DNA from 3 places in the Cellulomonas jepli genome. Region 3 is predicted to be linked to each of the others. Evidence: predicted binding sites of a transcription regulator. Region 3 holds the regulator's gene; each other region holds the start of a gene.

Region 1 (3,270 bases), on a different contig from region 3:
CCGGTGCCAGCGTCGCCCCCGCGCAGCCGTCGCGGTCGATCACGAGCGGGAGCGGGCGCACGTCGGCGGTCGTGACCCCGTAGCTCTGCGGCGCCGTGCCCGCGTTCGTCAGCGTGGCGGTCCCCCGGGCCGTCCGGCCGACAGGAGCCACGTGGTACGGGAGTCGCGCGGAGACCGTCTCCCGGTACGGCACGTCGCTGGACCAGCGCAGCGTCCCCAGGATCGGCGTCGCGCCGGTGCAGGTCAGCTCGTAGTCGAGCGCGAGGCCCGACAGCCGACCGTCCGCGTCGTGCTCGACGTCGAGGACGTCCATCGTCCCGTCGCCCGTCTCGTCGCACCAGCCGGAGAGCTGGAGCCCCGGGGTCTGGGAGGTCGCCGCCGCTCTCGTCGACCGAGGGCCGACGACGAGCCTCGGGCTGTCTAGCGGCGCCGCCACCACGAGCGTCACGGGCGATCCGCCCTCCGCCGCCCTGACCTCGATCGTCAGCGTGTCCCGCCCCACGTCGCCGGGAGTCGCGTCGAAGAGTTCGGGTGAGGACACCAGCAGGCGACCGGGGAAGTGGATGCCCCGGCGGGAGGACACGCTGAGCACGTCGCCAGCCGACCCGGGAGCCGCGGCAGCCGGGAGGACGAAGCCGCACACGGCGACGGACAGGGCCAGGAGAGCCGCGAGAGCGCCTCGTGAGCGGGGGGGCATGACGCAGAGCGTAGGGCTATGACCGCGGTCACGGACGCCGTTTCCCGCACCGTTCACCTGGGCGGCCCTCGTCGGTCGCGGGGGGCCCGGACGCATCCCGTCCCGGCCCCCGGTCACCATCGCGCGCGGACCTCCGCGGACCTCCGCGGGCCGCTGCCGTGGCGGTCAGCTCGTCGTGGACCCGGCGGGCTCGCCGGACTGCGTGATCGCAGCCGCCTGGGACGCGGCGTGCTGCACCTCGATGCGGCGCGGCTTCGCCTCCTCGGCGACGGGGATCGTCAGGGACAGCACGCCGTCGGCGTACGTGGCCTCGATCTTGTCCAGCGCGAGGCCGCGACCCACGGTCAGCTGGCGCACGTACGTGCCGGACGGACGCTCCTGCACGAGCCACTGCACGCCCTCGGCACCCTGGTGGGTGCGCTGCGCGCGGATCGTCAGCGTCTGGTCCTCGACGTTCACGTCGATGGTGCCCGGGTCGGCACCCGGGAGGTCGGCGTGGAGCACGTAGTGGTCCCCCGACCGGAACAGGTCGAGCGGCATGGACGCTGCGGCGCGTGCGGAGCCGAACACCTGACCGACGAGCCGGTCCATCTCCTGGAACGGGTCGAATCGCGTAGCCACGACCATCACCTCCTCGCGGCGAGGCACCGGACCGTCCGACGCCTCGGTACGGGCCCCCTCCGGAACCGTCCGGCGGGGACTGGCTACGTCTCTTTTTTAGCACTCTCCCCCTGCGAGTGCCAACCCCTGCGCAGCCTCCGATCCGCTGGACGCAGGACGCCGACGCCCGGTCTCCGCCGTCGTCCTTCGCGGTGCGAGAGGTCGCTGCACGCCGTCGTCCGGCCTGCTCGCCCGCACGGGGCTAGCCTCGTTCGCAGGAGGCGGCCGGGGGGACCGCCACCGGAGCGGGAGGTCGGGATGGACGTGACCGGCACGGGCGGCGACGACCTCGCCGTCGAGATCGACGCCATCGCCCGCGCGCACCAGGACGACGCGCACCTCGAGGACGCCTGCGCCCGCCTGGTCCACCTGCTGCGCCAGCACGTGCACATGGAGGTCGGCTGGACGAGCGAGTTCGTCGGGACCGAGCAGGTGTTCCGCATCGTCGACGTCGAGCCCGGGCACCAGGGCCCCGCCGTCGGGACCCGTACCTCGCTCAACGACGCGTACTGCTCGCGCGTGCTCAACGGGACGATGCCCGCGCTCATCCCGAACGCCCGCGACGTGCCGGCGGCCACCTGGCTCGACGTGACCCTGGCGCTGCACATCGGCTCCTACCTCGGCGTCCCGCTGCACGCACCCGACGGGACCCCCAACGGCATGCTGTGCCTGATCAGCAGCGGCGTCGCCCCGCAGCTCGACGAGCACGCGCTCACCACCGCACGCCTCGTCGCCCAGGTCGTCGACGACCTGCACCACCGCGCGCTCGGCGAGGGCGCGGCACGCCGCGAGCGGGCCGCGCTGCACACGCACGTCACGGCCCTCTGCTCGGGGCTCGGCCGGCACGCCGTCTACCAGCCCATCGTGGAGCTGACCACGGGCGTGGCCGTCGCCGCGGAGGCGCTCACCCGCTTCGAGGCGTCCGACCGCGCGCCGGCCGGCTGGTTCGCCGCGGCGCACAGCGTCGGGCTGGGCCGCGAGCTCGAGGTCGCGTCCGCCCGGTGCGCGCTCGACGCGCTGCGCACGCCCGGGGCGGTCCCGCCGGGCTGCGCGATCGCCGTGAACCTCTCCCCCGACCTCGTCGTCGGCGCGCTCGACGAGCTCCTCGACGACGTCGACGTGTCGCGCGTCGTGCTCGAGCTCACCGAGTACGCCCCGGTCGCGGACTACGACGCGCTCGAGCGGGCCCTCGCGCCGCACCGTGCCGCCGGGCTGCGCCTCGCCGTCGACGACACGGGCGCCGGGTACGCGAGCCTCACGCACGTGCTCCGCCTCCGGCCCGACCTCGTCAAGGTCGACATGCAGCTCGTGCGCGGCGTCGACAGCGACCCCGTCCGGCAGGCCCTCGTCGGGGCGCTCGCCCGGTTCTGCGCCGTCGCCGGCGCGCTCGTGGTCGCGGAGGGGGTCGAGACCGAGGACGAGCTCGTCTCGCTGCTGGACCTGGGGGTCGGCCTCGGGCAGGGGTTCTACCTCGAGAAGCCGTGCCGCGAGCCGCGGTGGGCCGGCCTGCCGCACCGCGCGACGGCGGTGGCGTCCGGCGGCGGCTGAGGCGTTCCGCCGGGGCCGCGCGCGGGCGGCCGAGCGGTGCCGCCGGGACCGCCGCGGCGCGCTGGAGGTTCGCCGCCGCGGCCCGCGTCCGGCGCCGGCCGGTCAGTCCGTCACGTACTGGGCGGCGAGCGCCTCGACGATCCGGACGTCGCCGTCGAGCCACGGGACCGTCGTCCACTGCCCGAGGGGGAGCCACTGCAGTGCGTCGTGCTCGACGAGGGGCTCGGGGATCCCGTCGACCACCTCGGCCATCCACAGCCGCATGACGTAGGTGTCGGTGAGGCGCCACGCGCCGCCGTCCGGTCCGACGAGCTCGTGCCCCAGGCCGACGCGGACGCCCAGCTCCTCGCGCAGCTCACGGTGCA
Region 2 (3,270 bases), on a different contig from region 3:
GCCTTGATGACGGCCACGCCGCCGGCCAGCTTCGCGAGGCGCTCCTGGAGCTTCTCGCGGTCGTAGTCCGAGTCCGAGTTCTCGATCTCGGCGCGGATCTGGGCCACGCGGCCCGCGATCTGCGACGCGTCGCCCGCACCCTCGACGATCGTGGTCTCGTCCTTCGTCACGACGATCTTGCGCGCCGTGCCGAGGACCTCGAGGCCCACCGTGTCGAGCTTGAGGCCGACGGTCTCCGAGACGACCTGACCGCCCGTGAGGATGGCCATGTCCTGCAGCATCGCCTTGCGGCGGTCGCCGAAGCCGGGCGCCTTGACGGCGATCGACTTGAACGTGCCGCGGATCTTGTTGACGACGAGCGTGGCCAGGGCCTCGCCCTCGACGTCCTCGGCGACGATGAACAGCGGCTTGCCGGACTGGATGACCTTCTCCAGCAGCGGCAGCAGGTCCTTGACGTTCGAGATCTTCGACTCGACGAGCAGCACGTAGGCGTCCTCGAGGACCGCCTCCTGGCGCTCGGGGTCCGTGACCATGTACGCCGACAGGTAGCCCTTGTCGAAGCGCATGCCCTCGGTCAGCTCGAGCTCGAGGCCCAGCGCGCTGGACTCCTCGACCGTGATGACGCCTTCCTTGCCGACCTTGTCGAGCGCCTCGGCGATGAGCTCGCCGATCGCCGTGTCGCCGGCCGAGATCGAGGCGGTCGCGGCGATCTGCTCCTTCGTCTCGACCTCCTTGGCCTGCGAGAGGAGCTGGGCCGTGACGGCCTCGACGGCGGCCTCGATGCCCTTCTTCAGGGCGATCGGGTTGGCGCCGGCGGCGACGTTGCGCAGACCCTCGCGCACGAGCGCCTGGGCGAGCACGGTGGCGGTCGTGGTGCCGTCACCCGCGACGTCGTCGGTCTTCTTGGCGACCTCCTTGACGAGCTCGGCACCGATCTTCTCGAACGGGTCCTCGAGCTCGATCTCCTTGGCGATGGAGACGCCGTCGTTCGTGATCGTGGGGGCACCCCACTTCTTGTCGAGGACGACGTTGCGGCCCTTCGGGCCGAGCGTGACCTTGACGGTGTCGGCGAGGACGTTGAGTCCGCGCTCGATACCGCGACGGGCCTCCTCGTTGAAGGCAATGATCTTGGCCATGGGGCGGTGATCCTTCACTGTGCTCGTGGGTGGCCGCTCGGTGCCCGCGACGGACGGACCACCTCCCGCGGTCATGTCCCGCGCGTGGTGGACCTCACCGGTCGGCCGGTTGATCCTGTCACTCTCCACCGGAGAGTGCTAAGTCAATGGTTAGCACTCGACCCCCGAGAGTGCAAGACGCGGTCCGCCCGCACGACGCCGCCTCAGGGCGTGTAGTCCGCCTCCAGGACGACCGCGATGCCGTCCGCCGCCTCGGTCGCGGACGGCAGCACCTTCGTGATCCCGAGCGCCTGGGCGACGGCGTCGGCCGTCGGGCGCTGCGCCTCGACGGCGTAGAAGACGGTGGTGCCGTCGACGCCGGCGCCGGTGTGGTTGCCGGTGTCGACGTTGGTGAACCCGGCGGACGTGAGCGTCTCCGCGGTCTCGCCCGCGAGGCCCGCGACCTTGGCCGCGTTGAACACCGTGACCGCAGCCCCGAGGTCCGGGGCGGGGGCGACCGGCTCGGTCGGCGGCGGCTCGACGGCGGCGTCGCCCTCGGCCGGGTCGGTGGCCTCGCCCCCCTCCTCCGCGGCGGCGTCGCCCTCACCCTCGGCCGCGCCGTCACCGGCGTCGTCCCCCGCGGTCGTGCCGCTGCCGAGGCCGGCGGGCAGCGTGACGTCCGAGTTCGCGAGGTAGAGCAGGACACCCGCACCGAGCCCCGCGAACACGACGAGGACGATCGCGAACGGCAGCAGCGCCCGCCACCGTGAGCGGGGAGCACGGTGCACGCCGCGGGGGCCGTCGAGGTCCTCCGCAGCGTCGAACTCGTCCTCGGGGTACGGGTAGCTGCCCTTGCTCACGGCGGACAGGCTAACGGCTGCGACTGGGCGCGACGGCCGGTTGACCCGCGTGCCGCTCGAAAGGTGCGATCAGCACCCGCTCGGCAGCGCAGGCCCGGAGGCGTGCGTCAGGCGTCGCTGCCGAGACGGCGGGCCGTGCGCGCGCGCTGGCGCGTCGAGCGCATCCGCCGCAGGCGCTTGATGAGCATGGGGTCGTGCGCGAGGGCGTCCGGGGAGTCGATCAGGCTGTTGAGCACCTGGTAGTACCGCGTCGCCGACATGTCGAACAGCTCGCGGATCGCCTGCTCCTTGGCGCCCGCGTACTTCCACCACTGGCGCTCGAACGCGAGGACCTGCTGGTCGCGCTCGGAGAGACCGGCAGCGCCGGCGTCGGCCTCGAGGGGGGCCGTCTCGGGGGCGTCCTGCGTCGAGGAGCCGGTGAGCATGGCGGCGTCCATGGCGTCCTCCTGGGGGCTCGGGCTCCGGCGCGGGGAGGGCTCGGGGCGGGCTGGGGGTGCTGCGCGAACCACGCCATCGTAGGCGCGAATGACACGCGTGTCATTCAGCAGGCGGCCGCACGGAGCACCCGGCGCCGGCCTTCACCCGCCCTCGGCGCACGCTCGGTACCCTCGCCCCCGTGAACCCCGCTCCCCTGGACCAGCTCGTCGCACCGGACTGGGCGCAGGCCCTCGCCCCCGTGGAGCCGCAGCTCCGCGCCGCCGGCGACTTCCTGCGCGCCGAGGTCGCCGCCGGGCGAGGCTACCTGCCCGACGGGGGCTCGGTGCTGCGCGCGTTCCAGCGCCCGCTCGCGGACGTGCGCGTGCTCGTCGTCGGGCAGGACCCGTACCCCACGCCCGGTCACGCGATGGGGCTGTCGTTCTCCGTGCAGCCCGACGTGCGGCCCGTGCCGCGCTCGCTCGCGAACATCTTCGCCGAGCTCGTCGCCGACACCGGCGTCACGCCCCCGACGTCCGGGGACCTCTCTCCGTGGGCGGACCAGGGCGTCATGCTGCTCAACCGGGTCCTGACCGTCCGCCCGGGCGCGCCCGCGTCGCACCGCGGCAAGGGGTGGGAGGCCGTGACCGACCGGGCCATCGAGGCGCTCGTCGAGCGCGGCGGGCCGCTCGTCGCGGTGCTGTGGGGGCGCGACGCGCAGTCCTTGCGCGGCGCCCTCGGCAGCGTCCCCCGCGTCGAGAGCGTGCACCCGAGCCCGCTGTCCGCGCACCGCGGCTTCCTCGGCTCGCGCCCGTTCTCGACCGTCAACGCGCTGCTCGTCGAGCAGGGGGCCGAGCCCGTCGACTGGTCGCTGCCCTGAG
Region 3 (3,270 bases):
TGCTCGCAGGGGAGGGCGTGCGGCTCGTCGCGCAGCCGATCATCGACGTGACGCACGCGCGGGTCGGCGGGTACGAGCTGCTCTCGCGCTTCGACGGTCCGCCGGCGGCGAGCCCGGACGTGTGGTTCGCGGCCGCGCGGCGGCGCGGGGTCGACGCGCTGCTCACCGCGATCGTGCTGCGCTCGATGCACGCGCTGCGCGAGCGCGGCGTCGTCGACGGCTTCTGCTCGATCAACGTCGAGCCGCACCTCATGGCCGAGCCGGTCGTGCGCGGTGCGCTGTTCGAGCGGGGCCGGCTCGACGGCGTCGTGGTCGAGCTGACCGAGCACGTCGCGGCGCACGACGACGAGGCGCTCGGCGACGTGCTCGCCGAGGTGCGGGCGCTCGGCGGGCTCGTCGCGATCGACGACGCCGGCACCGGGCACTCCGGGCTCACGCAGCTCCTGCGCGTGCGGCCCGACATCGTCAAGCTCGACCGCGCGCTCATCACGGGGGTGCACGCCGACCCGGTGCAGCGCGCCACGGTGCGGATGCTGGGCGACCTCGCGGGGGAGATGGACGCCTGGCTCGTCGCCGAGGGCGTCGAGACGCGCGAGGAGCTCGCGGCCCTCATCCACCTCGGGGTGCCGCTCGTGCAGGGCTACGCGCTGGGTCGGCCCGCGTCGGGGTGGACGGGGATGGACGACGACATGACCGCGTTCGTGCGCGCGACCGCGGCGAGCACCGACCGCGGCGAGCACGTCGTCGGCCTCGTCCGGGTCGCGCAGGTGCTGCCCGCGACGATGGCCCGCCACGCGACCGGCGCGGCGCCGGGTGCCGTCGTGCTCGACGCGCGCAACCGTCCCGCGAGCGTCGTCGTCCGCGACCCGTCCGGGGGGACGCACCTCGCGCCCGCGCTCGTCGTGACACCGTCCGCGGCGCCGCTCGAGGTGCTCCGGCGCGCGACGGCCCGCTCGGTGATCTGGCGCGGGGCGCCGGTCGTGTGCGTCGAGGCGAGCGGCATCGTGCTGGGGACGGTCGACGTCGGCGACCTCGTCGACCACCTCGTGCAGCGGGTCCCCGCCGCCTGAGCGGACGCCTCGCCGAGCCGCGAGAGCGCGCCCACGGGATCCGTGGACCCCCGGGGCGGGAGCCGACGCGCCGGTCGGGCCCGCAGCGACCGGGACGCCGGGCCGTGGCACGCGTCACGTGCGCCCTGCCCGCCGCGAGGCAGCGCCGTCCGCCAGGTAGAATTGGCACTCTCGATGCCTGAGTGCTACGCCTGCGCCGGTCCGCCCCGTCCCGTGGGCGCCGTCCGGCGGCCGACGCGCCGGGCACGCCACAGGTCCGACGGCCAGGAGGTGCGATGAGCGAGGACCGCAAGCTCGACGTGCTGCGCGCGATCGTCGAGGACTACGTGCAGACCAAGGAGCCGGTCGGCTCCCGCGCGCTCGTCGAGCGCCACTCGCTCGGCGTCTCGCCCGCGACGATCCGCAACGACATGGCGGCTCTCGAGGAGGGCGGCTACATCGCCCAGCCGCACACGTCCGCGGGCCGCGTCCCGACCGACAAGGGCTACCGGCTGTTCGTCGACCGCCTCTCGACCGTCAAGCCGCTGTCCGCGCCCGAGAAGCGCGCGATCCAGTCGTTCCTCGAGGACGCCGTCGACCTCGACGACGTCGTCGACCGCTCCGTGCGGCTGCTCGCGCAGCTCACGCAGCAGGTCGCCGTCGTGCAGTACCCGTCGCTGCGGCGCTCGGCGCTGCGTCACCTCGAGCTCGTGCCCGTCGGCGACCGGCGCCTGCTCGTCGTCATCATCACGGACAACGGCCGCGTCGAGCAGCGCACGCTCGAGCTCGCCGCGGACGTCGAGGAGGGCGTCGTCGCCCAGCTCCGGACGCGGCTCAACGTCGCGGCCGCGGGCCGGCGCCTGCCCGAGCTCGACGGGGTGCTCGCCGCGCTCCCCGACGCGTTCGCCCCGCACGACGTGCCGCTCGTGCGCTCGGTCGTCGCGGTCGTCGAGGAGACGTTGCGGCAGGAGATCGAGGAGCGCATCGTGCTCGCCGGGACCGCGAACCTCGCGCGCGGCACCGGCTCGGACTTCACGCACACCATCGGCCCGGTGCTCGAGGCGCTCGAGGAGCAGGTCGTGCTGCTGCGGCTGCTCAGCGAGATGGCCGAGGACTCGGGCGGGGTCGCGGTGCGCATCGGGCGCGAGACCCAGCACGAGGGCCTGCTCGAGACGAGCTTCGTGACGAGCGGCTACAGCGGCGCGCGCGACGACGGCACGGCGGTGGCCCGGATCGGCTCGATCGGGCCGCTGCGCATGGACTACCCGGCGACGATGGCCTCGGTCCGCGCGGTCGCGCGGTACCTGTCCCGGATCCTCGCCGGATGACGCCTCCCCCCTGCGTTCCCCCCAGCACAGAGAGAGTTCAGTGAGCGACTACTACGAGATCCTCGGCGTGCCGCGCGACGCGAGCCCGGAGCAGATCAAGAAGGCCTACCGGCGCCTCGCGCGCGAGCACCACCCGGACGTCGCCGGGACGGAGGGGGCCTCCGACGAGCGCTTCAAGGACGTCTCGCGCGCCTACGAGGTGCTGTCCAACCCGGAGAAGCGCCGGATGTACGACCTGGGCGCGGACCCGGCGTCGCCGGGCGGCGGCATGGGCGGCGGCTTCGGCTTCCAGGACATCTTCGAGACGTTCTTCGGGGCGGCGGCGGGTGCGGGTGCCCAGCGCGGCCCGATCCCGCGCGCGCGTCGCGGGCAGGACGCGCTCGTGCGCCTCGACCTCGACCTCGCGGAGACGACGTTCGGCGTGCACCGCGACGTGCCGGTCGACACCGCGGTCGTGTGCCCCACGTGCTCGGGCACGTGCTGCCGCCCGGGGACGTCGCCGCGCACGTGCGAGGTCTGCGGCGGGCGGGGCAGCGTGCAGCGGGTCGCGCGCTCGTTCCTCGGCCAGGTCATGACCTCCCAGCCGTGCGCCGCGTGCCACGGCTTCGGGACCGTCATCCCCGAGCCGTGCACCGAGTGCTCGGGCGAGGGGCGGGTGCGCTCGCGCCGGACCCTGAGCGTCGACGTCCCCGCGGGCGTCGACACCGGGACGCGCATCAAGCTCACGGGCCAGGGCGAGGTCGGCCCGGCCGGCGGTCCCGCGGGCGACGTGTACCTCGAGGTGCGCGAGCGCAAGCACGAGACGTTCATGCGCAACGGCGACGACCTGCACTGCAACCTCCCGGTCCCGATGACGGCGGCCGCGCTCGGCACGGTGCTCGTGCTCGACACGC

What was found. The regulator HrcA, encoded in region 3, represses chaperone genes, less so after heat shock. The targets are predictions, from matches to a motif close to TTNGCACTCGNNNNNNNCGAGTGCNAA.
Region 1: a site for HrcA is predicted at 1,415-1,441, ahead of AB6N24_RS13560 (Hsp20/alpha crystallin family protein). Genes of this name have one in related genera too.
Region 2: a site for HrcA is predicted at 1,287-1,313, ahead of groL (chaperonin GroEL). Genes of this name have one in related genera too.

The regions. Positions count from the first base shown of each region.
Region 1 covers NZ_JBFTER010000054.1:18,701-21,970, reverse strand. The annotation lists gene AB6N24_RS13565 (hypothetical protein) at 1-697, opposite strand, end outside; gene AB6N24_RS13560 (Hsp20/alpha crystallin family protein) at 863-1,318, opposite strand; gene AB6N24_RS13555 (sensor domain-containing phosphodiesterase) at 1,616-2,905, shown strand; gene AB6N24_RS13550 ((deoxy)nucleoside triphosphate pyrophosphohydrolase) at 3,008-3,270, opposite strand, start outside.
Region 2 covers NZ_JBFTER010000015.1:40,927-44,196, forward strand. The annotation lists gene groL (chaperonin GroEL) at 1-1,136, opposite strand, end outside; gene AB6N24_RS05720 (LytR C-terminal domain-containing protein) at 1,340-1,975, opposite strand; gene napA (nucleoid-associated protein NapA) at 2,083-2,412, opposite strand; gene AB6N24_RS05730 (uracil-DNA glycosylase) at 2,592-3,269, shown strand.
Region 3 covers NZ_JBFTER010000011.1:57,028-60,297, reverse strand. The annotation lists gene AB6N24_RS04535 (EAL domain-containing protein) at 1-1,070, shown strand, start outside; gene hrcA (heat-inducible transcriptional repressor HrcA) at 1,346-2,377, shown strand; gene dnaJ (molecular chaperone DnaJ) at 2,418-3,270, shown strand, end outside.